Regions from separate parts of the Pseudomonas sp. FG86 genome, predicted to be linked through region 1. Evidence: predicted binding sites of a transcription regulator. Region 1 holds the regulator's gene; the other holds the start of a gene.
What was found. The regulator sigma-54, encoded in region 1, starts transcription at its own class of promoters, with help from an activator protein. The targets are predictions, from matches to a motif close to ANTGGCATNNANNTTGCTNT.
Positions count from the first base shown of each region.

Region 2: a site for sigma-54 is predicted at 8,063-8,082, ahead of flgB (flagellar basal body rod protein FlgB). Genes of this name have one in related genera too.

Region 1 covers NZ_JBMDIS010000025.1:61,829-76,341, forward strand. Annotated here, with positions in the region: gene ACODSV_RS17705 (YhdP family protein) at 1-722, shown strand, start outside; gene ACODSV_RS17710 (carbon-nitrogen hydrolase family protein) at 770-1,618, shown strand; gene tldD (metalloprotease TldD) at 1,635-3,077, shown strand; gene yjgA (ribosome biogenesis factor YjgA) at 3,122-3,643, opposite strand; gene pmbA (metalloprotease PmbA) at 3,752-5,098, shown strand; gene ACODSV_RS17730 (hypothetical protein) at 5,247-5,642, shown strand; gene ACODSV_RS17735 (class II fumarate hydratase) at 5,635-7,011, shown strand; gene ACODSV_RS17740 (DUF2753 family protein) at 7,039-7,467, shown strand; gene ACODSV_RS17745 (superoxide dismutase) at 7,469-8,080, shown strand; gene ACODSV_RS17750 (ZIP family metal transporter) at 8,114-9,007, shown strand; gene ACODSV_RS17755 (HPr family phosphocarrier protein) at 9,043-9,315, opposite strand; gene rapZ (RNase adapter RapZ) at 9,332-10,189, opposite strand; gene ptsN (PTS IIA-like nitrogen regulatory protein PtsN) at 10,192-10,656, opposite strand; gene hpf (ribosome hibernation-promoting factor, HPF/YfiA family) at 10,669-10,974, opposite strand; gene ACODSV_RS17775 (RNA polymerase factor sigma-54) at 11,050-12,543, opposite strand; gene lptB (LPS export ABC transporter ATP-binding protein) at 12,729-13,454, opposite strand; gene lptA (lipopolysaccharide transport periplasmic protein LptA) at 13,454-13,987, opposite strand; gene lptC (LPS export ABC transporter periplasmic protein LptC) at 13,974-14,513, opposite strand, start outside.
Region 2 covers NZ_JBMDIS010000028.1:65,427-79,939, reverse strand. Annotated here, with positions in the region: gene ACODSV_RS19060 (Arc family DNA-binding protein) at 69-395, opposite strand; gene ACODSV_RS19055 (hypothetical protein) at 505-690, shown strand; gene ACODSV_RS19050 (PA3371 family protein) at 790-969, opposite strand; gene ACODSV_RS19045 (hypothetical protein) at 980-1,210, opposite strand; tRNA gene ACODSV_RS19040 (tRNA-Arg) at 1,539-1,615, shown strand; gene ACODSV_RS19035 (MFS transporter) at 1,902-3,287, shown strand; gene ACODSV_RS19030 (flagellar brake protein) at 3,347-4,096, opposite strand; gene ACODSV_RS19025 (flagella synthesis protein FlgN) at 4,193-4,663, opposite strand; gene flgM (flagellar biosynthesis anti-sigma factor FlgM) at 4,711-5,034, opposite strand; gene flgA (flagellar basal body P-ring formation chaperone FlgA) at 5,178-5,942, opposite strand; gene ACODSV_RS19010 (chemotaxis protein CheV) at 6,024-6,956, shown strand; gene cheR (protein-glutamate O-methyltransferase CheR) at 7,000-7,827, shown strand; gene flgB (flagellar basal body rod protein FlgB) at 8,125-8,532, shown strand; gene flgC (flagellar basal body rod protein FlgC) at 8,536-8,979, shown strand; gene flgD (flagellar hook assembly protein FlgD) at 8,996-9,721, shown strand; gene flgE (flagellar hook protein FlgE) at 9,753-11,069, shown strand; gene ACODSV_RS18980 (uL29 family ribosomal protein) at 11,244-12,371, shown strand; gene ACODSV_RS18975 (ribonucleoside-diphosphate reductase subunit alpha) at 12,463-14,513, opposite strand, start outside.

The sequences.
Region 1 (14,513 bases):
ATAGCCTGGACCTGGGCCTCAAGGGCATGCAGCTCAAGGGCGCGGGGGGCTGGGAGGGTGCACCGGGGGACAGCAGCAGTTGGTACAAAGGGCGCCTGGATGGCAAGAACATCGCCGATGTGCTCAAGGGCTGGGGCTTTGCGCCTACCGTGACCAGTGAAGATTTTCACCTGGACGTAGACGGCCGTTGGCCGGGGTCGCCGGCCTGGGTCGGGCCCAAACGTTTTTCCGGTAGCCTCGATGCCACCTTCCGCAAAGGCCAGTTCGTTGAAGTGGAAGGCGGCGCCCAGGCGCTTCGGGTGTTTGGCTTGCTTAACTTCAACTCCATTGGCCGCCGGCTGCGCCTGGACTTTTCCGACCTGCTCGGCAAAGGCTTGAGCTATGACCGCGTCAAGGGCTTGCTGGCAGCGAGCAACGGCGTATTTGTGACCCGTGACCCCATCACCATGACCGGGCCATCGACCAACCTGGAACTCAATGGCACCCTGGACCTGGTCGCCGACCGCGTGGACGCCAAGCTGTTGGTGACCCTGCCGGTCACCAACAACCTGCCGATTGCGGCGCTGATTGTGGGTGCGCCGGCCATTGGTGGCGCGTTGTTCCTGATCGACAAGCTGATCGGTGACCGCGTCGCGCGCTTTGCCAGTGTGCAATACAAAGTGGAAGGGCCCTGGAAGGATCCGAAAATCACCTTCGACAAGCCATTCGAAAAGCCTAACTGAGACTTTCTGGAGTAGCCTGGAGCTATTCGTTTACGGAGTATCGGCCCATGTCGTTTGCGGTAATTCAGATGGTCAGCCAGAGCGATGTGCTGGCCAACCTGGCCCAGGCCCGGCGCTTGCTGGAGCAAGCGGCAGCGGGCGGGGCGAAGCTCGCGGTGCTGCCGGAAAACTTTGCCGCCATGGGACGCCGTGACGTGGCTGATATCGGCCGTGCCGAGGCATTGGGTGAAGGTCCGATCCTGCCATGGTTGAAACAGACCGCCCGCGACCTCACCTTATGGATAGTTGCAGGCACATTGCCGCTGCCGCCCAGGGACCAGCCGGATGCCAAGGTCAACGCCTGCTCGTTGCTGGTGAATGACCAGGGCGAGATAGTGGCCCGATACGACAAGCTGCACTTGTTCGATGTCGACGTGGCGGATGCCCGAGGCCGTTATCGTGAATCCGATGACTATGCTTTCGGCAGTAATGTGGTGCTGGCGGATACGCCGGTTGGCCGCTTGGGCCTCACGGTATGCTACGACCTGCGTTTCCCCGAGCTGTACAGCGAATTGCGCGCGGCCGGGGCTGAGTTGATTACCGCACCCTCGGCCTTTACGGCGGTGACCGGCGCCGCGCACTGGGATGTGTTGATCCGCGCGCGGGCCATCGAGACCCAGTGCTACCTGCTGGCGGCCGCCCAGGGCGGTGTGCACCCAGGGCCCCGGGAAACCTTTGGCCACGCGGCGATTGTCGACCCGTGGGGGCGCATACTGACGCAACAGGATCAAGGCGAAGCGGTGTTGCTGGCCGAGCGCGACAGCAGTGAACAGGCGTCGATACGGGCGCGCATGCCGGTGGTGAACCATCGGCGCTTTTTTTCGCAGGGCGCGCAGCGGCCTGCTTCAGAACGATGAATTTAAGGCCAAACCTATGAGCGAGTTGTTGTCCTCAGTCAGTGAACACCTCCTGGCACCCGGTGGCGTGACCATCGAAAGTCTGCAAACCGTGCTCGGCGATCTGGCCGGACCGGGCATCGACGCGGCCGACCTGTATTTCCAGGGGCAGATTTCCGAGTCCTGGGCCCTGGAAGACGGCATCGTCAAGGAAGGCAGTTTCAACCTCGACCAGGGCGTGGGGGTGCGGGCGCAATCCGGTGAAAAAACCGGTTTTGCCTACAGCAACGCGATCACCTTGGAAGCGCTGGGCCTGGCCGCTCGCGCAGCGCGCTCGATCTCCCGTGCCGGTCAACATGGCACGGTGCAGGCATTCAGTACCCAGGATGTGGCCCAGTTGTACGCGCCGGATAATCCGCTGGAAGTGATCAGCCGTGCGGAAAAGGTCGAGTTGCTCAAGCGTGTCGATGCTGCCACCCGCGCCTTGGACCCGCGTATCCAACAAGTCACCGTGAGCATGGCTGGCGTGTGGGAGCGGATCCTGGTGGCGTCCACCGATGGCAGCCTGGCAGCGGATGTACGGCCGCTGGTGCGTTTCAACGTCAGTGTGATCGTCGAGCAGAACGGGCGCCGCGAGCGTGGCGGTCATGGCGGCGGCGGGCGTACCGACTACCGTTATTTCCTCACCGATGATCGCGCCATGGGTTACGCCCGTGAGGCACTGCGCCAGGCGCTGGTCAACCTGGAAGCCATTCCGGCGCCGGCCGGTACCTTGCCGGTGGTGCTCGGTTCGGGCTGGTCTGGCGTATTGCTCCACGAAGCGGTCGGCCATGGCCTGGAAGGCGACTTCAACCGCAAGGGCAGTTCGGCCTACAGCGGACGCATGGGTGAGATGGTCGCCTCCAAACTGTGCACCATTGTCGATGACGGTACCCTGGCCGGGCGCCGGGGTTCGCTGACGGTCGATGACGAAGGTACGCCGACCGAGTGCACCACGCTGATCGAGAACGGCGTGCTCAAGGGCTACATGCAAGACAAACTCAATGCCCGTCTGATGGGCGTGGCACGCACTGGTAACGGCCGTCGCGAATCCTACGCTCACTTGCCGATGCCGCGCATGACCAACACCTACATGCTCGGTGGCGAAAGCGACCCGGCGGAAATCATCGCCTCGGTGAAGCGTGGTATCTACTGCGCCAATCTCGGTGGCGGCCAGGTGGATATCACCAGCGGCAAGTTCGTGTTTTCCACCAGCGAGGCCTATCTGATCGAAGACGGCAAGATTACCGCCCCGGTCAAAGGGGCAACGTTGATTGGTAACGGACCAGAGGCGATGAGCAAGGTGTCGATGGTCGGTAACGACCTGTCGCTGGACAGCGGCGTCGGTACGTGCGGTAAGGATGGGCAGTCGGTGCCGGTCGGCGTGGGTCAGCCCACCTTGAAGATTGATGCGATCACCGTGGGTGGCACAGGGTCGTAAACCGGGAGCTTCGGGTGGCGAAGACCGCCACCCGGGGAAGAGGATCAGCGCAGGCCGCGTTGAGTCTCGTCCAGCTCACGGATGTACTTGAAGATTTTACGGCTGGTGGCCGGCGCCTTGTTATGCGCCTGCTCGTGCTGGGCCTGACGGATCAGGGAGCGCAGTTGCTGGCGGTCGGCATCCGGATAGTCCACCACGAACTTCTCCAGTACCGCGTCATCGCCCGAGATCAGGCGGTCACGCCAACGCTCCAGGTTATGGAAGCGTTCATTGTACTGGCGAGTGGAGGCATCGAGTTGATCGAGCAAGGTCAGAATGGCGTCAGTGTCCTGGTCGCGCATCAGCTTGCCGATAAACATGATGTGCCGTTTACGCGCGATATTCGCGGTGTGCTTGGGCGCATCCGCCAGGGCCCGACGCATTTCGTCGGTCAGAGGCAATTTTGCAATCAAGTCCGGCTTGAGCGTTGTAAGGCGCTCGCCGAGGTCAACCAGAGCATGCAGCTCGCGTTTGACCTGGGTTTTGCTTTTCTCCCCATCGAGGGAGTCGTCGTAAGAATCAACCATGGTGGCAGTCCGCAAAGAAACGCCGCCATGATAACCAGTCGGGGGCCGCTTGTCCGGCCCGGTCGCTCGATGGCCTTAACCGAAAGCAGAATTTGAGTGGAGAAAACCATGAGTGCAGCCCAAAGCGTCGGTCCGCAAGCGTTACCGGCACTGCAGGAACAAGTCGAGCAGATCCTTGCCGAGGCCAAGCGCCAGGGGGCCAGTGCCTGCGAGGTGGCTGTGTCGCTGGAGCAGGGGTTGTCGACGTCGGTACGTCAGCGGGAAGTGGAAACCGTTGAATTCAACCGCGACCAGGGTTTTGGCATCACTTTGTACGTAGGGCAGCGCAAAGGCTCGGCCAGTACGTCGGCCAGTGGCCCGGAAGCCATTCGCGAGACTGTCGCTGCTGCGTTGGCAATTGCCAAGCACACCTCCGAGGATGAGAGTTCGGGCCTGGCCGACAAGGCATTGATGGCCAAGGACCTGCAGGATTTTGACCTGTTTCATGCCTGGGACATCACGCCAGAGCAGGCCATCGAACAGGCATTGATCTGCGAAGCGGCGGCATTCGATGCCGATGCCCGCATCAAGAACGCCGATGGCACCACGTTGAGCACCCATCAAGGGTGCCGCGTGTACGGCAACAGCCATGGTTTTATCGGCGGTTATGCCTCCACGCGCCATAGTTTGAGCTGCGTGATGATTGCCGAGGCCAATGGGCAGATGCAGCGCGATTACTGGTACGACGTGAACCGCCAGGGCGAATTGCTGGCGTCTCCTGCCAGCATTGGCCAACGTGCTGCGCAACGTGCCGCGAGTCGCCTGGGCGCGCGCCCGGTACCGACCTGCGAAGTGCCGGTGCTGTTTTCGGCAGAGCTGGCCGGTGGTTTGTTCGGCAGCTTTCTGGGGGCGATTTCCGGCGGCAACCTGTATCGAAAATCATCGTTCCTTGAAGGCGCGATCGGCCAGAAACTGTTTCCTGAGTGGCTGACCATCGATGAGCGTCCACACCTGATGCGTGCGATGGGCAGTTCGTCGTTCGACGGTGATGGCCTGGCGACCTATGCCAAGCCGTTCGTCGAGAAGGGCGAATTGGTGTCCTATGTCCTGGGCACCTATGCCGGTCGCAAGCTCGGTTTGCCCAGTACGGCCAACGCGGGTGGCGTGCACAACCTGTTTGTGACCCACGGTGATGAAGACCAGGCGGCGCTGTTGCGGCGCATGGGGCGTGGCCTGCTGGTGACCGAGTTGATGGGCCAAGGCCTGAACATGGTCACCGGTGATTATTCCCGGGGCGCGGCAGGTTTCTGGGTGGAAAATGGCGAGATTCAATTCGCCGTCCAGGAAGTCACCATCGCCGGCAATATGCGCGATATGTTCAAGCAGATCGTTGCCGTCGGGAATGACCTGGAACTGCGCAGCAACATTCGCACGGGTTCGGTATTGATCGAGCGGATGACGGTCGCCGGTAGCTGATCCTTCCGACGCTTCACAAAAAAGGCGCGCCATTCTGGAGATGGCGCGCCTTTTTTGTGGGCGCATGCTTGACGGATGGGAAGGCTGATCTTGTTTTGATTCTCAATATCATTTAATAATGAATATCATTATTGAGCGAGTGCGGATCATGAGTACTGTCCTGCATGAGGATCCCTATCTGGAGAGCTGGCGCTGGATGAGTCGTCAGATTCGTTGTGGACTTGATCCCAATGAACCTCGCCTGATCGAGCATTACCTCAATGAAGGTCGATACTTGGCGTGTTGTACCGCGACCCACCCGTGGACGATCGCCGAAACGGCATTTCGCCTGCTGATCGATACCGCCACTGATATCGCATTGCCCTGGCACTGGCGCTCAATGTGCCTGGACCAAGCCTGGCGACCGCTGCGCGACCTGGAAAAACTCTCCCACTGTGCCTGCCGCCTCAAGCGCTGGCAGACCTTTGCCTGGCAATTGGCGACCTGCGAATTGCTGCCGTCTATTTCTCATTCCGACCTAGTGCAAGGATCTAATGATGAGTAACACCCGTATCGAACGCGACAGCATGGGCGAACTGCAAGTCCCCGCCGAGGCCCTGTACGGCGCACAAACCCAGCGCGCGGTGAATAACTTTCCGATCAGCCACCAACGCATGCCGGCACAATTCGTTCGTGCGCTGATCCTGGCCAAGATCGCGGCCGCGAAGGTCAACGTCGACCTCAAGCAGATCAGCGAAGGGCAGGGCAAGGCCATTGTCGACGCCGCCCAAGGCTTGCTGGAAGGGGACTTCATGCAGCACTTCCCTGTGGATATCTTCCAGACCGGTTCCGGCACCAGCTCCAACATGAACGCCAACGAAGTCATTGCGACCCTGGCCAGCCGTCTGCTGGGCGAGGTGGTCAACCCCAACGATCATGTGAACTGTGGCCAAAGCAGCAACGACATCATCCCCACCACCATTCACGTCAGCGCGGCGTTGGTGCTGCATGAGCAAACCCTGCCGGGCCTGCTGCACCTGGTACAGGTCATCGAGCAGAAGGCCACACAAGTGCACCCGTTCATCAAGACTGGCCGCACCCATCTGATGGACGCCATGCCCGTGCGCATGAGTCAGGTGCTTGACGGTTGGGCGCAGCAGCTCAAGGCCAATATCGGCCACCTGCAGGACCTGCTGCCAAGTCTGCAGGCGCTGGCGCAGGGAGGGACGGCAGTGGGCACCGGGATCAACGCTCACCCGGAGTTTGCTGCACGTTTCAGCCAGCGACTGAGCCAATTGACCCAGGTGCAGTTCACGCCTGGCAAGAACCTGTTTGCGCTGATCGGCTCTCAGGACACCGCGGTTGCCGTCTCCGGCCAATTGAAAGCCACCGCCGTATCGTTGATGAAAATTGCCAACGACCTGCGCTGGATGAACTCCGGCCCACTGGCCGGCCTCGGCGAAATCGAACTGGAAGGCTTGCAGCCTGGTTCCTCAATCATGCCCGGCAAGGTCAACCCGGTGATCCCGGAGGCCACGGCGATGGTTGCCGCGCAAGTCATCGGCAATGACACCGTCATCACGGTTGCCGGCCAATCCGGCAACTTCGAGCTGAACGTGATGCTGCCGATCATTGCCCAGAATCTACTCAGCAGCCTGGAGCTCCTGGCCAACGCCAGCCGCCTGCTGGCGGACAAGGCGATCGCCAGCTTCAAGGTCAACGAAGCCAAGCTCAAGGAAGCGCTGTCGCGCAATCCGATCCTGGTGACTGCACTCAACCCGATCATTGGTTACCAAAAGGCTGCTGAAATCGCCAAGAAGGCCTATCAGCAAGGCCTTCCGGTGATTGATGTGGCCCTTGAGCACACCGACTTGCCCCGTAGCCAACTGGAAGTCCTGTTGGATCCGGAAAAACTCACGGCCGGCGGCGTGTAATCACCGACCCTGCTTTGGAGGCTCACCATGGAGCACTGGAAACGCACGATCGAACGGGCCAATCGCTGCTTTATGCAGGGCGAATTGGTTGACGCTCGCGAGGCCTATCTGCAAGCCCTGGCCCTGGCCCAAGTGCTGTTCGAGCGCTGGGCGAACGCCGACGAAGCAGTAGCGGCTTGCGTCATTTCCCATCACAACCTGGCGGACTTGCACCTGCGCCTGAATCAGCCCGAGGAAAGCGCCGAATACCTCTGTGCTATTCACCAGCGCTTGCTGCAGGCCATGCAGGACGTGCGTTTGAGCCCGCAACTGCGCGAAGCGGCCTTGCGCCAGAGCAGCAAGACTTATGTCGAATTGTTGAATTTTATCAGTGATCACGGTGAGTACCCGCGCACCCATCGCTTACTGGGCGGTACTGCCGTGCAGCCGACCACGTCTCAATACGGAGCACATTGATATGAGCTACACCTTGCCTGCCTTGCCCTATGCCTACGATGCCCTGGAACCGCATATCGATGCGCAAACCATGGAGATTCACTACACCAAGCACCACCAGACCTACATCAATAACCTCAATGCTGCGGTCGAGGGCACCGAATTTGCGGGCTGGCCGGTGGAGAAACTGGTGTCCAGCGTGCAGCAACTGCCGGAAAAACTGCGTGTGGCCGTAATCAACCAAGGCGGCGGCCACGCCAACCACTCACTGTTCTGGGCGGTGATGTCGCCTAAAGGTGGTGGCAAGCCCGATGGCGCGCTGGGAAAAGCCATTGAAGAGCAACTCGGTGGTTTCGACAGTTTCAAGGAAGCCTTCACCAAAGCCGCCTTGACCCGTTTCGGCAGCGGCTGGGCCTGGCTGAGCGTCACCCCGCGAAAGACTCTGATAGTGGAAAGCAGCGGCAACCAGGACAGCCCACTAATGAATGGCAATACGCCGATCCTCGGCCTGGACGTCTGGGAGCATGCTTATTACCTGCGGTACCAGAACCGTCGGCCTGAATACATCAATGCCTTCTACAGTGTCATTAACTGGCCGGAAGTTGCTGCACGCTATCAGGCCGCGCTGGCCTGACAGTCACCTCGATAACAAGATCTAAGGCCGACTATGGGCACTGAAACACTGGCGATCAGTAGCGTGCGAATGTTTCGTTATGCGTTTGGCTCGCTGCTGCTATTGGCAGGTACTGCATTGCTGGTGGCCCACGGGCTGGCCTGGCTGGATCTGGAGCCGCGCATCCTGCGCGCCTTGCAAGGCGGGGCGATTTGCGCGCTTGGCACGGCGCTGGGGGCGGTTCCGGTATTGGTGATTCGTCGGATGCCGGTGGCGTTGAGCGATACCTTGTTGGGCTTCGGTGCCGGCGTGATGCTGGCGGCGACTGCCTTTTCGCTGGTCGTACCTGGTATTGCTGCTGCCGAAGCCCTTGGCCTTTCGCCCTGGGGGGCAGGTGGGCTGATCAGCTTCGGCATCATGCTGGGGGCATTCGGTTTGTATCTGGTGGACCGCAAAGTCTCCGGCGCCAGCCCGGAGATGTTGGTGGGCACGCCGGATAAACCGGTGATTCCACCGCGCATCTGGCTGTTTGTGTTTGCCATCATCGCCCACAACATCCCCGAAGGCATGGCCGTTGGCGTTTCAGCCGGCGGCGGCATGCCGGATGCCGACAGCCTGGCCATGGGCATTGCCTTGCAGGATGTGCCGGAAGGGTTGGTGATTGCGTTGGTATTGGCCGGGGCGGGGATGTCGCGGGTCAAGGCCTTCCTGATCGGTGCGGCGTCAGGCTTGGTAGAGCCAGTGTTCGCCGTGCTTTGCGCCTGGCTGGTGACCCTGGCCGAGGTGCTGTTGCCGCTTGGCCTGGCGTTGGCTGCCGGGGCGATGCTGCTGGTGGTGACTCATGAAGTGATCCCCGAATCGCGGCGTAATGGTCACGAAAAGCTTGCCAGCCTAGGGCTATGTAGCGGTTTTTGCTTGATGATGGTGATGGATACCGCCTTGGGGTGAAGCCCCTGGCTTCACGCCCGCCTCAGCGGATGGTTTTACTCACCCTCATCAAAGAAGTTGTTGATCAGCTTCACCAGGGCGTCCATTGCTTCCTGCTCTTGCTCGCCCTCGGTGCTCAAATGAATCTTGGTGCCCTTGCCGGCTGCCAACATCATCATCGCCATGATGCTTTTGCCATCGACCATGCTCTCCAGTGTGCGCCCGGCGCGGATCTGGCAAGGGAACTGCCCGGCAACGCCGACAAACTTGGCAGAGGCTCGGGCATGCAGGCCCAGCTTGTTGATGATTTCAATTTCCAGAGCGGGCATCGCGCAGGTGTTCCTTTCAGCTGAGGTCGCGGTGGCGGACCTGGACATTCTTGAGGGTTTTTTGCAGCACCTGGCCCAGGCGTTCGGTCAGGTAGACGGAGCGATGGTGGCCGCCGGTGCAGCCGATGGCAATGGTGACATAGGCTCGGTTGCTCGCGGCAAAGCGCGGCAACCATTTGAGCAGGTAGCTGGAGATGTCCTGGAACATCTCCTCCACATCCGGTTGCGCGGCCAGGTAATCGGCCACTGGCTGATCCAGCCCCGACTGGTCACGCAGCTCTGGTTTCCAGTAGGGGTTGGGCAAGCAGCGCACATCGAAGACCAGGTCGGCATCCACCGGCATGCCACGCTTGAAGCCAAAGGACTCGACCAGAAATGCCGTGCCCGGCTCCGGCTGGTTCAGCAGGCGTAGCTTGATGGCATCGCGCAACTGGTACAGGTTGAGGCTGGTGGTGTTGATCTTGAGGTCGGCGAGGTCAATGATCGGCCCCAGCAACTTGGTTTCGTCCTCGATGGCTTCGGCCAGGGAACGATGGGGGCTGCTGAGAGGGTGGCGTCGACGGGTCTCGGAGAAGCGCTTGAGCAGGGTTTCTTCGTCGGCGTCCAGATACAGCACATCGCAATGAATGTGCTTGGCGCGCACCTCTTCGAGCAATTCCGGGAAGCGCGTAAGGTGGCTGGGCAGGTTGCGGGCATCAATCGAAACGGCGACCAGGGGCTGCGCCAATTCGGTGTGGATCAGGGCGCGTTCCGCCAACTCCGGCAGCAGCCCGGCGGGCAGGTTGTCGATGCAATAGAAACCGTTGTCCTCAAGAACGTTGAGGGCGGTACTTTTACCCGAGCCAGAGCGGCCGCTGACGATGATCAAACGCATGATTACTGCCCGTTTTGCTCATCCAGGACAACTTGGTACAGTGCCTCGTTGCTGCTGGCACTGCGCAGTTTGTCGCGTACGTCCTTGCGGTCGAGCATGCTTGCGATCTGCCGAAGCAGTTCCAGGTGCGCATCGGTGGCGGCCTGTGGGACCAGCAGAACAAACAGCAGGTCTACCGGGGCACCGTCGATCGCGTCGAAATCGATAGGCGCGTCCAAGTGCAGCAGGGCGCTGACAGGTGTGTCGCAGCCTTTGAGGCGGCAGTGAGGAATGGCGATGCCGTTGCCAAAACCGGTGGAACCGAGTTTTTCACGGGCAATCAGAGCCTCAAAGACATCTTGCATCTCCAGATCAGGCACTTCTCGGCTGATCAGGTTGGCAATTTGTTCGAGGGCTTTCTTCTTGCTGCCGCCCGGCGCGTTCACGAGGGAACGGCCGGGGGTCAGGATGGTTTCAAGTCGGATCATGGGTGGGGAGTGTTAGCGGCCGGTGCCCTGAAGGAGGCTCAACTGCTTTTCCTTATGCTTTTTGATTTGGCGATCCAGTTTGTCGGTCAGGTCGTCAATGGCGGCATACATATCAGTATGCTCGGCATTGGCGACGACTTCTCCGCCGGGTATACGCAAGGTGGCTTCAATTTTCTGCTTCAGCTTTTCGACAGTCATAATGACTTGCACGTTGGTGATCTTGTCGAAATGCCCCTCAATTCTTTTGAGTTTTTCGCCGATATAGGCGCGCAGCGGTTCGGTCACTTCCAGTTGGTGTCCACTGATGTTGACTTGCATACAGCTTCTCCTTCGTTGCCAGTGCATAAAGCGGCGGGTAGGAATACCCGCCACTGGAACGCTGTGGCCCGCCCGTCACATCAAACGCTTACGCTCGCTGGAAGGCGCGATCCCAAGGGACTCGCGGTACTTGGCGACGGTTCGACGGGCGACCTGAATGCCTTGTGCCTCCAGTAAACCAGCGATCTTGCTGTCACTCAACGGCTTTTTCTGATTTTCCGCCGCAACCAGTTTTTTGATGATCGCGCGGATCGCCGTGGACGAGCATTCGCCGCCTTCGGAGGTGCTGACATGGCTGGAGAAAAAGTATTTCAGCTCATATATGCCCCGTGGGGTATGCATGAATTTTTGCGTGGTCACCCGGGAAATCGTTGACTCATGCATGCCAACCGCTTCGGCGATGTCATGCAGCACCAGAGGCTTCATCGCTTCGTCGCCGTATTCCAGGAAGCCACGCTGGTGCTCGACGATCTGGGTGGCGACTTTCATCAGGGTTTCGTTGCGGCTTTGCAGGCTCTTGATGAACCAGCGCGCTTCCTGCAACTGGTTGCGCATGAAGGTGTTGTCGGCGCTGGTGTCGGCGCGACGCACAAAACCGGCATATTGCGGATTGACCCGCAGGCGCGGTACCGACTCCTGGTTCAGTTCCACCAGCCAGCGCTCGTTGTCCTTGCGTACGATCACGTCGGGGACGACGTATTCGGCTTCGCTGGACTCGATCTGCGAGCCCGGGCGAGGGTTGAGGCTCTGTACCAGCTCGATCACCTGGCGCAGGTCGTCTTCCTTGAGCTTCATACGGCGCATCAACTGGCTGTAGTCGCGGCTGCCCAGCAGGTCGATGTAGTCCGTGACCAGGCGTTGGGCTTCGGCAAGCCAAGGCGTCTTGGCAGGCAGTTGACGCAGTTGCAGCAGCAGGCACTCGCTGAGGGTGCGCGCGCCAATGCCGGCGGGCTCGAATTGCTGGATGCGGTGCAGGACGGCTTCGATCTCGTCCAGTTCGATATCCAGTTCCGGATCGAAGGCTTCAAGAATCTCGTCGAGCGTTTCGTCCAGGTAACCCTGGTTGTTGATGCAGTCGATCAGGGTCACGGCGATCAGGCGATCGGTGTCGGACATCGGCGCGAGGTTCAATTGCCACAACAGGTGGCTCTGCAGGCTCTCGCCGGCGGACGTGCGGGTGGTGAAGTCCCACTCGTCATCATCGTTGCTGGGCAGGCTGCTGGCGCTGGTCTGGTAGACGTCTTCCCAGGCGGTGTCCACGGGCAGCTCGTTGGGTATGCGTTCGTTCCAGTCGCCTTCCTCGAGGTTATCCACCGTCGGGGCGGTTTCCTGGTAGGAGGGTTCCTGCACATCGGGGTTGGGTTTTTGCTCGATGTTGTCGGCCAGCGGGTCTGCATTGTCGAAGTCGTCGCCTTCTTCCTGGCGTTCGAGCATCGGATTGGACTCCAGGGCCTCCTGGATTTCCTGTTGCAGGTCCAGGGTCGACAATTGGAGCAGGCGGATGGCCTGTTGCAGCTGCGGTGTCATCGTCAGCTGCTGGCCCATTCTCAGGACTAGCGATGGTTTCATGGCAGGGGCTTAACACCTTATTCGCCGGCGCAATGCGCCATCCACGACAGGGCGCGTGAGCGCCAAACATAAGCAAATTATATGCCTGATATCGGGGGCTTTGCCTAGAGCGCGGTAACAATAAAAATCCGGAGGTTTTTATTGACTCCCGCGCACCGTGGCCAACGGCCGTGACGCCAGGCTGCTTACAGGCGGAACTCGTGGCCCAGGTACACTTCCTTGACCAGTTCGTTGGCCAGGATAGTGGCGGAGTCACCTTCGGCAATCAGCTGGCCATCGTTGACGATGTAAGCTGTTTCGCAGATATCCAGGGTCTCACGGACGTTGTGGTCGGTGATCAGTACACCGATGCCCTTGGCCTTGAGGTGATGGATGATCTGCTTGATGTCACCCACCGAGATGGGGTCCACGCCGGCAAACGGTTCGTCCAGCAGGATGAATTTCGGCGCGGTCGCCAGGGCGCGGGCAATTTCAACGCGACGACGCTCACCACCGGACAGGCTCATGCCGAGATTGTCGCGAATGTGGTTGATGTGGAATTCCTGCAGCAGGCTTTCCAGCTCTTTGCGGCGGCCGTCGCGGTCGAGTTCCTTGCGGGTCTCGAGGATGGCCATGATGTTGTCGGCCACCGAGAGTTTGCGGAAGATCGACGCTTCCTGGGGAAGATACCCAATACCTGCGCGTGCACGGCCATGCATCGGCTGGTGGCTGACGTCCAGGTCATCGATCAGTACGCGACCTTGGTCCGCCTGCACCAGGCCGACGATCATATAGAAGCAGGTGGTCTTGCCGGCGCCGTTGGGGCCGAGCAGGCCGACGATCTGGCCGCTGTCGATCGACAGGCTGACGTCGCGCACGACCTGACGGCTTTTATAGGCCTTGGCCAGATGCTGGGCTTTCAGGGTTGCCATTACTCGGCCTTCTTCTTCGGCTGGATAACCATGTCGATACGTGGGCGTGGCGCAGTGACCTTGCTGCCGTTGGCCCGGCCGGCATTGGCGACCTGCTTCACGGTGTCATAGGTGATCTTCTCGCCTTCGGTGGAGTTGCCATCGGGGCTGAGCACCTTGGCCTGGTCGATCAGGACGATGCGGTTTTGCTGGGCGTGATACTGGATGGTCTTGCCGTAGCCCTTCATCGGGGCGGTATCGGTAGCGGCCTGCTTCTGTTCGAAGTAGGCCAGGTTGCCCACCGAAGTCACGACGTCGATGTCGCCAGCGGGGGTGCGAGTCAGTGTCACCGTGTTACCGGTGATTTTCATCGAGCCCTGGGTAATGATCACGCCGCCTGTATAAGTGGCGACGCCTTGCTTGTCATCCAGTTGCGCATCGTCAGCTGAGATGTGGATCGGTTGCTGGCTATCGTTCGGCAGAGCCCAGGCGCTCACGCTTCCCAGTGCTGCGCCCAGACCGAGCAAAATAGGGAGGGTTTTAACGAGCCTCATACTGTCCTCTTACGTTCGATAGCAGGTGTATCCTGCTTTCTTTCAAATACGCTTTCATTCCCTTGCCAGTCGATACACCGCCAGCGCCATCGATTCTAACGTCTTGCTCGGTCTGCGCATATTGCTTCTGTGGGAATACGGTCATGCGTGTGGTGGTAATAATGGTGTCGCGGTTCTGTGCGTCAGTACGTGCGACGCGCACTGAATCGATCAGTTCCACCTGGGTCCCGTCCGGGTTGACCTCGCCGCGCTTGCTGGTGACGTGCCATGGGAACTCGGTGCCGCGGTACAGGTTCATGTCCGGATTGGTCAGCAGGGTGACCTCGGAGGCCTTCAGGTGCTCGACCTTGTCCGACGTCATTTCATATTGCACCTTGCCATCGGGCAGGAACTGCACGCTATAGGCATTGGTTGCGTAATAGTCGATAGCCCCTTCATCAACCTGCGCAACAGGCTGGTCGAGAAAGCGCTCCGGGCTGATATTCCAGTAGCCCACCGCCAGGAACAGCGCGGCGATGCCTGCGAA
Region 2 (14,513 bases), on a different contig from region 1:
TAATCCCCTTCCCAAATTCAAGGCAAAAAAAAGCCAGCACAAGGCTGGCTTCGGCTTTCAGGGGTAGATCAGTCGGCTTCTGCGGCCGCCTCGACATCGTGTGCAATAAGTGAGACGAGAGCATTTTGCTGGCGGTGGGAGAGCTGACGGAAACGCTGCAGCAGTTCGCGTTCGTGCAGTGACAGCTCTGGGCTGTCCAGGCGCATGCTCAACTCTTCACCCAACGCACCTTCCTGAATAAGGCTCTGTTCCAGGCGCGCGATGATTTCGGAGTTCATGCTGCGGTGATGATTGCGAGCCACCTCGGCAATGCGTTCCCGCATTCCGTCTGGCAGACGTACGACGAACTTGTCAGCCGTACGGCTGGAATAAATTGCCTGTTTCAATGGGCGCATATATTTAACCGGTTAGTTCAGGGGAGCGGTTTTTGGAATTGGCCGCAAGATGAGTGTTAAGACAAGGCTCACGACCAAAGTTCAACCTGAATTGCAAAGAGGCCGCATCATGCCTCAGATTTGCCAGTTCCTTGGCGTCAATTCTGTGACAAATATTGAACTGACTAAAGGCTTTATGCCAGCACTGATTTGCATTTTTGCGGACTGGTTGGAAAACTTTCCTGCAGAAGATCAGATTCGGCGATCTTCCCGCAGGCCTAGGCCGCAACAGGGTTTGAGGGCGCACATCCTATAGCAATGTGGCCTTTTGCCCCTAATCTTAAGACTAGTGGCAATTTGCCGATTTACTAGGCGAGGCGACATAAGGTAGGGCGAAACGCAGGCGAGCGATGCTTCAGCGCAGCACGGGATCGAATTTGATCCGGCGGCCCACAATCAGGGTCAGAACCAGGCATCCGGCGAACATGGCGCTGGCGATGAAGGCGATGGTTTGGCCGTCTTGGGAGGAGGTTTCCAGGCCGAGCAGACCGGTTACCAGGGTCAGGCACAGAAACAGCCAGGCAGATTTGGACATGAAGGCTTCCTCAGAATACCCAGTGTTCGGATGCAGGTGCTGCCTGTGTGCTCTGGGCCAGGCGAACCGGTGATTGCGGGTTGGCCGTCATCACTGCCAATTGCGGGCGTTGCTGCAGGTGGTGTGGAATGGCCTGGCTCACCTTGGCGTCGTCGTCGGTAGTCGGCGACTGCTGGAAGTGGAACATCACCAATACGGCCAGGGCCACGGTATTGAGGGCTAACAGAAGGGCACTGTTCATGGTCATGTTCTCCGTCGGTGACTGGGCCAAATTGGATTTTGTCGAAGAAGTATTGCAGATGCCGTGCCAAACTATTATTTCAATTAAATCAATGGTTTGAGGCTATTTTTAGGGGGCTGAGGGTTGCAAATTGCAATGCTGGCATTTTGGGGTAGTGCATTTTGCACGATGGCTTCGGCAGCCCTGGTTTTACGAGGCGAAACCCTGCTCTTTCTGGCAGGCATGCGCCTACACTCAAAAAGCCCACGGACGACATGACAAATCCGACCTTGGCCGTTAACATGCACGCCGTCCGTCGCAGCGCCCATCGCTGCGACGGCTGTCATTTGTCCCAGTAGCTCAATTGGATAGAGCATCCCCCTCCTAAGGGGAAGGTTGGCCGTTCGAACCGGCCCTGGGACACCAGATTCAAAGCCCCGCACAGTGAACGCTGGCGGGGCTTTTTTGTGCGCGTAGAGTCTTTTCAAACTCAGGTCGAACCTTGCCGCTGATCGAGGTTCACAGCAGGTGCGTCGTGTATTTTTGCTAACGGTGTACCTCGCACGCCCCCCGGCAACGTCAGAGCTGTTGCCAATCAATTTAAACAAAATAATCCTCGGAAACAGCGCGTAGCGCCTGTCCGGACCCAACAACCCAGGACTATCATGCCGGTAGCCCTGACCCTCACTGCAAGGAGCCGCTCGGAACGCCGATGCGCCAGATCTGGAAATCTTTTCGAGCCCTTTATTTCGCCTCCTTGATGATGCTGATCGGCTCCGGCCTGCTCAGTACTTACCTCGCGTTGCGCCTGGCGGCTGACCATGTCGACAGCCTATGGGTGGGTGCCTTGATGGCGGCCAACTATTTCGGCCTGGTGCTGGGCGGCAAGATCGGGCATCGCCTGATTGGCCGGGTGGGGCATATTCGTGCCTACGCCACCTGTGCGGGCATTGTCGGTGCAGCCGTGCTGGGCCATGGCCTGATCGACTGGCTGCCGGCCTGGATCGTGCTGCGGGTCATCGTGGGCTTGGGGATGATGTGCCAGTACATGGTTATCGAAAGCTGGCTTAACGAGCAGGCGGACGCCCGGCAGCGTGGCGTGGTGTTCAGTGGCTATATGATCGCGTCCTACCTGGGCCTGGTGCTGGGCCAACTGATCCTGGTGATGCATCCCCAGCTGGGCCTTGAGCTATTGATGCTGGTGGCGCTGTGCTTTGCCCTGTGCCTGGTACCCGTGGCCATGACCCGGCGTATTCACCCGGCGCCGCTGCATCCGGCGCCGATGGAGCCGCGCTTCTTTATCAAGCGGGTACCGCAGTCGTTGAGTACGGTGCTGGGGGCGGGGCTGATCGTTGGCTCGTTCTACGGCTTGGCGCCGCTGTATGCGTCCCAGCAGGGGCTGACTACCGAGCAGGTGGGTCTGTTCATGGGTAGCTGCATTTTTGCCGGTTTGGTGGTGCAGTGGCCGTTGGGCTGGCTGTCGGATCGCTATGATCGTGCGTTGTTGATTCGCTGCTTCGCCCTGTGCCTGGCGGTTGCGGCATTACCGTTGGCCATCCTGAGCAAGGTGCCGTTGGAGGTGCTGTTCGTGGCCGGGTTCCTGTGTTCGTTGGTGCAGTTCTGTCTGTACCCGCTGGCGGTGGCGTTTTCCAACGATCACGTTGAAGGTGATCGGCGGGTATCGCTGACAGCCATGTTGCTGGTGACCTACGGGGTCGGCGCCAGTATCGGGCCGTTGCTGGCTGGCGTGGTGATGAAACTATTTGGCAGTCAGATGCTGTACGCGTTTTTCAGCCTGTGTGCGCTGATCCTGGTGTGGCGTATCCGTCCTAAAGCCGTGACCAACCTGCATCAGGTCGATGATGCGCCCCTGCAGCACGTGGCCATGCCTGACAGCATGTCCAGTTCGCCGCTGGTGGCTGCACTTGACCCGCGGGTCGATGAGCAAGTGGTGCAAGAGCAGATGCAGACAGCTGCTGCTGAGCCTGAGCCTGAAGTCGACTCGGTACCACCGACGGATGAGCCGCCTTTCGAAGGACCGCCAGAACCTATAGGTCCGGATGAGCACCCCCATGACCTGAGCAGGGCGCGCCCCTGAAAGCAAAAACGGGCAGATCCTGAAAGGGTCTGCCCGTTTTTTTGTCGCGATCTTCACACTTAGAAGTCGTCGTCCTTGTCGAAGCGTCGCGCTTCGCGTTGCAGTTGATACACAAATCGTTCGACCTGGCGCTGTACCAGGCCGCTCATGTTGTGGAAGCGCACGCCTGCGAAGGTGGTGTTGATCTTCTCTTCGAAATGCAGGTAACGCAGTTCGACGGAGGTGGTCATGCTGCCGAACGGCAGGGCAGCGATAAAGCGATCGTAGACCTGGCCCAACTGCAGGCGTTCGGAGATATCGCCTTCGAAGCGCAATTTGCAGCCGGTGGCGGAAATATCCAGCAGCTTGCCGCTGACCGGGGCCTTGAGTTTCTCGCCGCCCAGCTCGATATTGACCAGTTGGGCCAGCTTCAGTGCCGCGCGGAAGGCATTGCGGCGCTGGTGGTAGACCACCTCGCCCGGCATGGCGCCGGTGTAGATGCGATGGCCATCTTTTTCGCTGATGGTCAGGGTGCCATTGCTTTCCCAGGCGACGCGTACGCCGTCGTGAAAGCCTTCGATGCGGAAGGGTTCGCCATTCTCAAGGTGGCGTTCGCCATCACGCGGGATCATTTCGTCCAGGGCCAGGGTCTTGCTGTCCCGATCGACATCGACCAGGTAGCTCTGGAAGCGCTGGCTGCGTTCGTGGAAGGTGATGATCAGCGGATCATGGCTTTCTTGCAGCATTCGCAAGGTGCCGGCGATTTCCAGAGGCGTGGTGAGCACCTTGGGTGGCTGCGGAGCATCTTCCGCATTAAGGGCGTTGAACACGGTTCTTCCATCTCCAGACAAAATACGACTACACGCAAGAACCGGCATTTTGCCAGTATGTGGCGGGCCTTGGATAGGCTGTGCCGAAAACGGGCGTCAGGCTTGGCTGCGGGTGCTTGGTTTGACCAAGCGTGAGGTAGAGCCTTGGGCGTTGTACAGCGCCGGTGGCTCACCGCCGTGGAGTATACGCAGCTGGTTGGCGGTCGTAGCTTGCTGAAGCTGGATCGACTGGCCGTTGAGCAGGTTGACTTCCTGGCACTGGCTGAGCAATTGGTTGAGTTCTTTGCTTTGGGCCAGCAGTTGATCGCCGACCGAGGAGTGGCTGGCCAGTTGGGCGAGGCCGTCGTGATCGGCCGGCAGGCCCAGGCTGGTGAGAATCTGGCTGCGCTTCTTGCCATGCTGTTCCAGCAGGACAATCAGCGACTGTTTGCGCGCCAGGATATCTTCCAGTAGAGGCATATCCCGGCCGTAGAGGGCCAGGGTCTCTTCTTTCAGCAGCTCGAGCAATTGTTGCGTCGGCGCCAGATCATCAATGATCAGTTGAAGCAAGGTTTCGTCGTGGTGCATGGCTGGCCTTGGTTTTAAGCGTCCAAAAGCCCTGCGCAGGCCTTTGCCTAGCGCTCGGCTTCGAAGTTAAGCAGCTTGCTGGCTACACGGTTGCTGTCGACTTTATAGCTGCCATCGGCGATAGCCTGTTTCAATTCGGCCACGCGGGCTTTATTGACCACAGGTTGGTCGCGCAGCGAGTCAGTGACCTTCTGCAACTGTTGAGCCTCATTGCTCAGGTGTACGGATTCCCCGCTTTGGCTGGCGCTGGCCTGTTCTGTCTTGGCAGGCAGAGGCTGGGCCTTGGCTTCTACGCTGTCCTTGGTGCCGCTGGTGCGCGTAGTGCCTGGCAATGCCGGGGAGTTATTCAAACGACTGAAATCGATGACCATGATAATTAAAAACCTCTGGGTATTTGGACGCTTGCCATGTTTTCGGCCATACCCGGACAAACTTTAGGCTCGATTGACAATAAACCTGCACGCGCAACATCTGGCACACAGTGTAGGAAAAGCTGGCGTCCTATTCCAGTGATCTATAAAGCAACCTCGACTTGTCCGGGGGCTGTCACCCGTGCCTTGATGACACGATTGGAGTTGAGGTTCTTGACGCGTATCTGCTCACTCATGCCTCCGTTGGACAGCGCTTCACCCGGCATTTTCACATTCAAACCGCCGCTGCTCGCGGAAATTACCACCTGGTCACCCTTGCGAACCACCTCGGCCTGCTCCAGATGGACCAGGGTAATGACCTGATCGGTGACCATTGGTCGGGTAAGTTTCTGCCCGATGGCCTGATCGACCGACGTCAGATAGCCCTGGTTGATCAAACTGATGTCGCGTTCACGCAAGGCCACGTCCTCGAAACCGATGATGCCAGTGCGTTTCAACGGTCTTACCACCACCACGACATCGCGGAACAACTTGACCTGCGCTGGCACAAACACGGTCCAGGGCGCGGCGCCCTCGCAGCGAACCTTCACCGTCACACGGCCGATAGGCTGTGCGGGGCTTTCCAGGGACGCTGTCAATTCCTTGTCGCACATTGGCATGCGCAAGCGCGGGTCTAGCTGGTTGACCTGGATTTCATAGCGCCCAGGTGTCTGGGTGGTCGCCAGATAATCTTCTACAGTGAACTCAAGAAAGCCTTGAGTGACGCCGATAAGTAGATCAGGCAAGGTGACGTTATCTGCGCGGGCCGTGGTTCCCAGGCTCAAGGCAAGCAACGCCATCGAGACGCAGAGCAATCTGCGGCTGCGTGGGAGGCGAAGGCGTCGGGAAACTGTCGTTTTAATGTCCATAGCCAATAAATAGCAAAGCTCGTGCCGTTTAGTATTGGGTACGCGTCGTACCCCCGAAGGTTTTAGCGTAGGAGTCTGGGCATGGCAGGTGTAATGGATTCAGTAAACCAGCGCACACAGCTGGTAGGGCAGAATCGCCTGGAGTTGTTGCAGTTTCGTCTGGACGGCAAGCAGCTATACGGCATCAATGTGTTCAAAGTGCGGGAAGTGCTGCAGTGCCCCAAGCTGACGATCATGCCCAAGTCCAGTCCGGTGGTGTGTGGCGTGGCCAACATCCGTGGCGCGACCATCCCGATTCTTGACCTGGCCTTGGCGACAGGGTCGTCCGGTCTGCAGGATCGCGAGAACCCGTTTGTGATCATTACCGAATACAACACCAAGACCCAGGGTTTCCTGGTGCGCTCGGTGGAACGCATCGTCAACATGAACTGGGAAGAAATTCATCCGCCACCCAAGGGCACCGGTCGCGATCACTACCTCACGGCAGTGACGCGGGTGGACAACCAGCTTGTAGAAATTATCGACGTGGAGAAAATCCTCGCCGAAGTGGCGCCCACCTCTGAATCGATTTCGGTCGGTGTGGTGGACGCCGATACCGCGCACAAGGCGATTTCCTTGCGCGTACTGACGGTGGACGATTCTTCGGTGGCGCGTAAGCAGGTGACCCGTTGCCTGCAAACCGTCGGCGTGGACGTGGTGGCGCTCAATGATGGTCGCCAGGCGTTGGATTACCTGCGCAAGCTGGTCGATGAAGGCAAGAAGCCTGAAGAAGAATTCTTGATGATGATCTCCGACATCGAGATGCCGGAAATGGACGGCTACACCCTCACGGCTGAGATACGTAACGATCCACGCATGCAAAAATTGCATATCATCCTGCATACTTCGTTGTCGGGCGTATTCAATCAGGCGATGGTCAAGAAGGTCGGTGCCGACGACTTTCTGGCCAAATTCCGCCCTGATGACCTGGCATCCCGGGTAGTCGACCGGATCAAGGCAGCAGATCACGGCTAGGGGCTTTTTCCCTGGCGGTCACACGATTTAAGAGGCGGTATCTTTGTCTACGGGTAATTTGGATTTCGAACAGTTCCGGGTCTTCCTGGAAAAAGCCTGTGGCATATTGCTTGGTGAAAACAAGCAATACCTGGTATCCAGCCGTCTCAACAAGCTGATGGAACAGCAGGGCATCAAGTCCCTGGGTGAGTTGGTCCAGCGGATCCAGAGCCAGCCGCGCAGTGGGCTCAAGGAAATGGTGGTCGATGCCATGACCACCAACGAAACCCTGTGGTTTCGCGATACATACCCCTTCGAGGTGCTCAAGAGCAAAGTGTTGCCGGAGGCTATCAAGGCCAGCCCGGGCCAGCGCTTGCGCATCTGGTCGGCAGCCTGTTCTTCGGGGCAGGAACCGTACTCGATTTCGATGACCATCGATGAATTCGAGCGGACCAACATGGGCCAGTTGAAGGCCGGTGCGCAAATTGTGGCGACGGATTTATCCGGCACCATGCTCACCAACTGCAAGACCGGCGAGTACGACAGCCTGGCCCTGGGGCGTGGCCTGTCCCAGGAGCGCCTGCAACGTTACTTCGACCCGAAAGGGGCGGGGCGCTGGGCGGTCAAGGCGCCGATCAAGAACCGAGTGGAGTTTCGCTCGTTCAACCTGCTCGACAGCTACGCCAGCCTGGGCAAGTTCGACATAGTGTTCTGCCGCAACGTGCTGATCTACTTCTCTGCCGAAGTGAAGAAAGACATCTTGCTGCGCATCCACGGCACCCTCAAGCGCGGCGGTTACCTGTTTCTCGGTGCATCCGAAGCGTTGAACGGCCTGCCCGATCATTTCCAGATGGTGCAGTGCAGCCCGGGGATCATCTACCAGGCCAAGTAATAAAGAATGTGGGAGGGGGCTCGCCCCCGATAGCAGTGGTTCAGTTGATGTATCTATCACTGATACACCGCTATCGGGGGCAAGCCCCCTCCTACATTTTTTTTGCGGCAAAGTTGAAGAAAGCGGCAACTCCCCATTGCCGCTTTACTGGCGTCACGCGGAAAACGGTTGCCGCTTTTCTGGCATTGCCGTCGGCAAGCTCCCCGCAACCCCTTGATATCCGTGCTTTCACAAGATTGGCATGCACCTTGCTATAACCCTGTTAACGCACAGCAGGTCAGCCTAAAGGTTTCCGCCATGAGCATCAGCTTCGATAAAGCGCTCGGTATCCATGAACAAGCCCTGGGCTTCCGCGCCCAGCGCGCTGAAGTCCTGGCCAACAACATTGCCAACGCCGATACCCCGAACTACAAGGCTCGGGACCTGGACTTCTCCGCCGTGCTCGCAGCACAGCAGGACAAGACCAAGAACGGTACCTTCGCCTTGAACATGACCAACAGCCGTCATATTGAAGCGCAAGGCCTGAGCAGTGGTGACGAGTCGCTGCTGTATCGCACGCCGATGCAGCCATCCATCGACCAGAACACCGTCGACGCCCAGCTGGAGCAATCGGCCTATGCCGAAAACTCGGTGAACTTCCAGGCCAGCTTTACCCTGCTCAACAGCAAATTCAAAGGGCTGATGTCAGCCCTGCGTGGAGAGTAAGCCATGTCCCTGTCCAGTGTTTTCAATATTGCCGGTAGTGGCATGAGCGCTCAAACCACGCGCCTCAACACCGTCGCCAGTAACATCGCCAACGCCGAGACCGTGTCTTCGAGCATTGACCAGACCTACCGCGCCCGCCACCCGGTATTTGCCACCATGTTCCAGGGCGGCCAGAGCGGCGGCAGCGATTCGCTGTTCCAGAACCAGGACGCCGCCGGCCAGGGCGTGCAGGTGCTCGGCGTGGTCGAAGACCAGAGCAACCTCGAAGCACGTTACGAGCCTAACCATCCCGCCGCGAACGAAAAGGGTTATGTCTACTACCCCAACGTCAACGTGGTCGAGGAGATGGCCGACATGATTTCCGCCAGCCGCTCGTTCCAGACCAACGCGGAAATGATGAACACCGCCAAAACCATGATGCAGAAGGTCCTGACCCTGGGTCAGTGATAAGGGGCGCCAAATAATGGCCATCGTTGATACGTCAAACAACTCGGCAGTCCAGGACCTTTTCAATTCCAAGGTCAAGACCGCAACGGACAACAGCAGTCTTAACAGCGCTACCAAGGCGGCGACAGGCAGCCAGTCGCTGGGTAAGGATGCGTTCCTGCAGTTGCTGGTGACCCAGCTGAAAAACCAGAACCCGCTGTCGCCCCAGGACAATGGCGCGTTCGTGGCCCAGTTGGCTCAGTTCAGCAGCCTGGAAGGCATCAACACCCTGAACGACTCGGTCAACGCGATCTCCAGCAACTTCAGCTCGTCGCAAGCACTGCAAGCGTCGTCGCTGGTAGGGCGTTCGGTGGTCATCCAGACCAGCCAGTCCAGCGTGGACACGAGCAAGAGCATGACCGGTTCGGTAGCGGTGACTTCGGCGGTGGGCAACGTCTCCATCAAGATCACCGACAAGGACGGTGCCGTGGTGCGCACCATCGATATGGGCGAGCAGGCTGCCGGCAACCAGAGCTTTATCTGGGATGGCAAGGACGACAAGGGCGCGGTCGCCCCAGCCGGCACCTACACCTTCAATGCCACCACCAAGAACGACAAGGGCGATGCGGTTGCCCTGGCCACGTCGCTGCCGGCAACGGTAACGAGCGTGACCCTGAGCCAGACCGGCGGCGAAATGCTGCTGAACCTGGCGGGCGGCATGGGCAGCATCAAGCTGTCGCAAATTCAGACTATCGGTACATAGAGCCGGCTAAATACGGCAGAGGGAGAGAAACATGTCTTTTAACATCGGCCTTAGCGGCCTCTATGCGGCCAACAAACAACTGGACGTGACCGGCAACAACATCGCCAACGTCGCGACCACTGGCTTCAAATCGTCCCGTGCTGAATTCGCGGATATCTACGCGGCCTCCAAACTGGGTACCGGCCAGAACAGCATCGGCAACGGTGTGAACCTGGCGGCAGTGTCCCAGCAGTTCACCCAGGGCGACGTCAACAACAGTGGCGGCATCCTGGACATGGCGATCCAGGGCGGCGGCTTCTTCGTGCAGAAGGGTACCGACGGCTCGCTGGAGTACACCCGCAGCGGCGCCTTCCGTGCGGACAAGGACGGCTACATCACCAACAACACCGGTACCTCGCGCCTGCAGGGCTATGCGGCGGATGCTGACGGCAAGATCATCAAGGGCGGCCTGACCGACCTGCAATTGAACCTGTCGAACCTGCCGCCGAAGGCTTCGAGCAAGGTGGACTCCACCAGTAACCTGAACTCGTCCGAGCTGCCGATCGATCAGACTTTGCACCCCTTTGATCCGACCAAGACGGACAGCTTCAACACTCAATACTCCACCACGCTCTACGATACGCAGGGCAATGCGCATCCTATGGTGCAGTACCTGGTGAAAACCGGTTCCAACACCTGGAACTCCTACACCCTGATTGACGGGCGTAACCCTGACGGCACCCCGATCAGCGGCACCGGTTCCACGGCGCCCGTAGCCTCGACGTTGTCGTTTGACACCGCCGGCAAGCTCACCGGGATCGTCACCCCGCCAGCCACCGTGTCCAATACCACCCTGACTATTTCCAACTGGAAGCCGGGCGGCCTGGTCAATGGTGTCTGGACGCCTAACGGTGCAGCGGCCAACGCTGGCGGTATTGCCGTCAACATGGCCAACATCACCCAGTACAACTCGGCCAGCTACCGTAACCCGCCGGTCACCGACGGTTATGCCACTGGCCAGATCACCGGCTTGAAGATCGACGGCAGCGGTGTGCTGTTCGCCACCTTCAGTAACCAGCAGAGCAAGGCCATCGGCCAGATCTCTCTGGCCAGCTTCAACAACGAGCAGGGCCTGCAGCCATCCGGCGGCACCGCCTGGAGAGAGACGTTCGCCTCGGGCCAGCCGGGTTACGACGCACCGCAATCCGGTACGCTGGGTTCGATCGTGGCCAACTCCCTGGAGAACTCCAACGTCAACCTGACCAACGAGCTGGTGGACCTGATCAAGGCCCAGAGCAACTACCAGGCGAACGCCAAGACCATCTCCACCCAGAGCACCATCATGCAGACCATCATCCAGATGACCTGATACGGTAATGCTCCACAAGAAACCCCTCGTAAGAGGGGTTTTTTTGTGGGCGCAGGAAAACATGCCGTGACGAGAATAACGAGGTGAAAAACGCGCGTGAGGAACGCTCCATACCCGCCTCGCCACTGATCAGGTCAGAGTCCGATGGGCTCACCAGTCAAGGGGAGAGCGGGTATGTGGAGTTCGTCGCGGGCCGGCCAATGGCCCGCAGGTATAGGTTATGACAGTGGCAGGGCAGGGCAGTATCTGGAGGGCGTAAGTCGTTCAGATGACAAGACGGACAACGTAGGTGCCAACAATAAGGATAAGGAAGCGGTCAGTCAGCTTCTTAAAGAGCTCGAGGATGCCGAGAAGACCTCCAAGAACCAGACCGTCCAGGATCTGCGTGACAAGCTGAATGAACTACGAGAGGAACTCGGAGAGGAAAAATTCAAGCGGATCATCGACGAGCTGAAAAAAGACGCCTATGAAGATTGGCTCGCGTGGTTGAAGAGACTGTTTCCGGATTTGTTTCCGGATGAGCCGTCTCCGGGGCCGCCATCGCCATCTCCAGGTGGTGGTGGTGGTGGTGGTGGTGGTGGTGGTGGTGGCGGAGTTAATCCGAGAGATTTTGGCTCCGTAGAGTCCATGAGTAACAAGCCGTTTACCGAGGGGGCTCGTTACACTGACTATAAGCCTGACAAGAGCAACCCCGGGGAAAAACCCGGAATGGGCAGAGAGGCCGGCAATATCTGGTCTGGTTTCACACAGGGGCCAGACGGAAACTGCGTCACGGTTTCAGGAATAAAGGCCGCAATGATGAAGTTTGGCCAGAAACCCACTGATGTTTTCAAGGACGTCCAAGCGGCAGGCGATGGCTGGGACGTGGAGATGCGGGATGGGTTCCAGCTCCATCTGAGCAAGAATGAATTGACGCAGGCGGCACAACAGGCTCGGTTCAGGGGGGATGACCCCGAAATGATGACCAATGCCAACTTTATGTATGCGGCCAGCGCCAAGCGGGCTCATCTGGAGGGGAATCCCGGGGGATGGGGAGAAAACGATCATAATGCCAAGAGAAGTTTTTTGGATGCGGCGATAAGCTTGAACGACGGTGAGCACGCTGATGAAGGGCTCAAGCGCTTGGGGCTGAAAGGTCTGTACAGGCAGACTACGAGTAATGAGCTTGCCGGTGGCGCGTTGGGCGTTGTGAATTACGGTGGCCATTCAATGGCTGTGATTGGAGGGCAAATAGAGTTATGGGGTGGGCGAGGTGGACGCCCTCAAAGGGAGGATCCAGGGCAGGCTTACGCCTTTACATAGAGCGGCAGGTAAGCAGAAGTAAGCGCTGTCGTCGCACTAAAAAGCCCGTTAACCCTTCAAGGGTTAACGGGCTTTCAGTTACTCGCTCAGCTTATTGACAAGCTTCGCAATCCGGCTCGTCGATCGCACAAGCCTTTGGCACTGGCGCCGGGCCGGCTGGCGCTGCGAGCACCGAATCATCACCATGGTTGCCGCCGCTGGAAACCGCGTTCAGCTTACCGGTGTTGATGGTCGACTTCTCGGTGCTGGTCGCGGCCAGGGCACGGAGGTAGTAAGTGGTTTTCAGGCCACGGTACCACGCCATGCGGTAGGTCACGTCCAGCTTCTTGCCCGATGCGCCGGCGATGTACAGGTTCAGCGACTGAGCCTGGTCGATCCACTTCTGACGACGGCTGGCGGCGTCAACGATCCACTTGGTGTCCACTTCGAAGGCCGTCGCATAGAGCTCTTTGAGTTCTTGCGGGATGCGCTCGATCTGCTGCACGGAACCGTCGTAGTACTTCAGGTCGTTGATCATCACCGAGTCCCACAGGCCACGGGCTTTCAGGTCGCGAACCAGGTACGGGTTGATCACGGTGAATTCGCCCGACAGGTTCGATTTCACATACAGGTTCTGGTAGGTCGGTTCGATCGACTGCGATACGCCAGTAATGTTGGCGATGGTCGCGGTCGGTGCGATGGCCATGATGTTGGAGTTACGAATACCTTTCTGCACACGGGCACGTACCGGCGCCCAGTCCAGGGATTCGTTCAGGTCAACGTCGATGTACTTCTGGCCGCGTTGCTCGATCAGGATCTGTTGCGAATCCAGCGGCAGGATGCCCTTGGACCACAGCGAACCCTGGAACGTCTCGTAGGCGCCGCGCTCGTCGGCCAGGTCGCAGGAAGCCTGGATCGCGTAGTAGCTGACCGCTTCCATGGACTTATCGGCGAACTCGACCGCTGCATCCGAACCGTAAGGAATGTGCTGCAGGTACAGCGCGTCCTGGAAGCCCATGATGCCCAGGCCGACTGGACGGTGCTTGAAGTTGGAGTTCTGCGCCTGTGGCACCGAGTAGTAGTTGATGTCGATAACGTTATCGAGCATGCGTACGGCGGTGTTGACGGTGCGCTCCAGCTTGGCGGTGTCCAGCTTGCCGTTGACGATGTGGTTCGGCAGGTTGATCGAGCCCAGGTTGCAAACGGCGATCTCGTCCTTGTTGGTGTTCAAGGTGATCTCGGTGCACAGGTTCGAGCTGTGGACCACGCCCACGTGCTGCTGCGGGCTGCGCAGGTTGCATGGGTCCTTGAAGGTCAGCCATGGGTGGCCGGTTTCGAACAGCATGGACAGCATTTTGCGCCACAGGTCCTTGGCCTGGATGGTCTTGAACAGCTTGACCTTGCCTGGGTACTCGGTGAGGGCTTCGTAGTACTCGTAGCGTTCTTCGAAGGCCTTGCCGGTCAGGTCGTGCAGGTCCGGCACTTCGGAGGGCGAGAACAGGGTCCATTTGCCGTCATCGAAGACACGCTTCATGAACAGGTCAGGGATCCAGTTGGCGGTGTTCATGTCGTGGGTACGACGACGGTCATCGCCCGTGTTCTTGCGCAGCTCGATGAACTCTTCAATGTCCATGTGCCAGGTTTCCAGGTAGGCACACACAGCGCCTTTGCGCTTGCCACCCTGGTTCACGGCGACGGCGGTGTCGTTCACCACTTTCAGGAACGGTACTACGCCCTGGGACTTGCCGTTGGTGCCCTTGATGTACGAACCCAGTGCACGCACTGGCGTCCAGTCGTTGCCCAGGCCGCCAGCGAATTTGGACAGCATGGCGTTGTCGTGGATCGCATGGTAGATGCCCGACAGGTCATCCGGCACGGTGGTCAGGTAGCAGCTCGACAGCTGTGGACGCAGGGTGCCGGCGTTGAACAGGGTCGGGGTCGACGACATGTAGTCGAAGGACGACAGCAGGTTGTAGAACTCGATCGCACGGTCTTCTTTATGCTTTTCTTCGATCGCCAGGCCCATGGCCACGCGCATGAAGAACACTTGTGGCAATTCGAAGCGGATACCGTCCTTGTGGATGAAGTAACGGTCGTACAGGGTCTGCAGGCCCAGGTAGGTAAACTGCTGGTCGCGTTCGTGGTTGATCGCCTTGCCGAGTT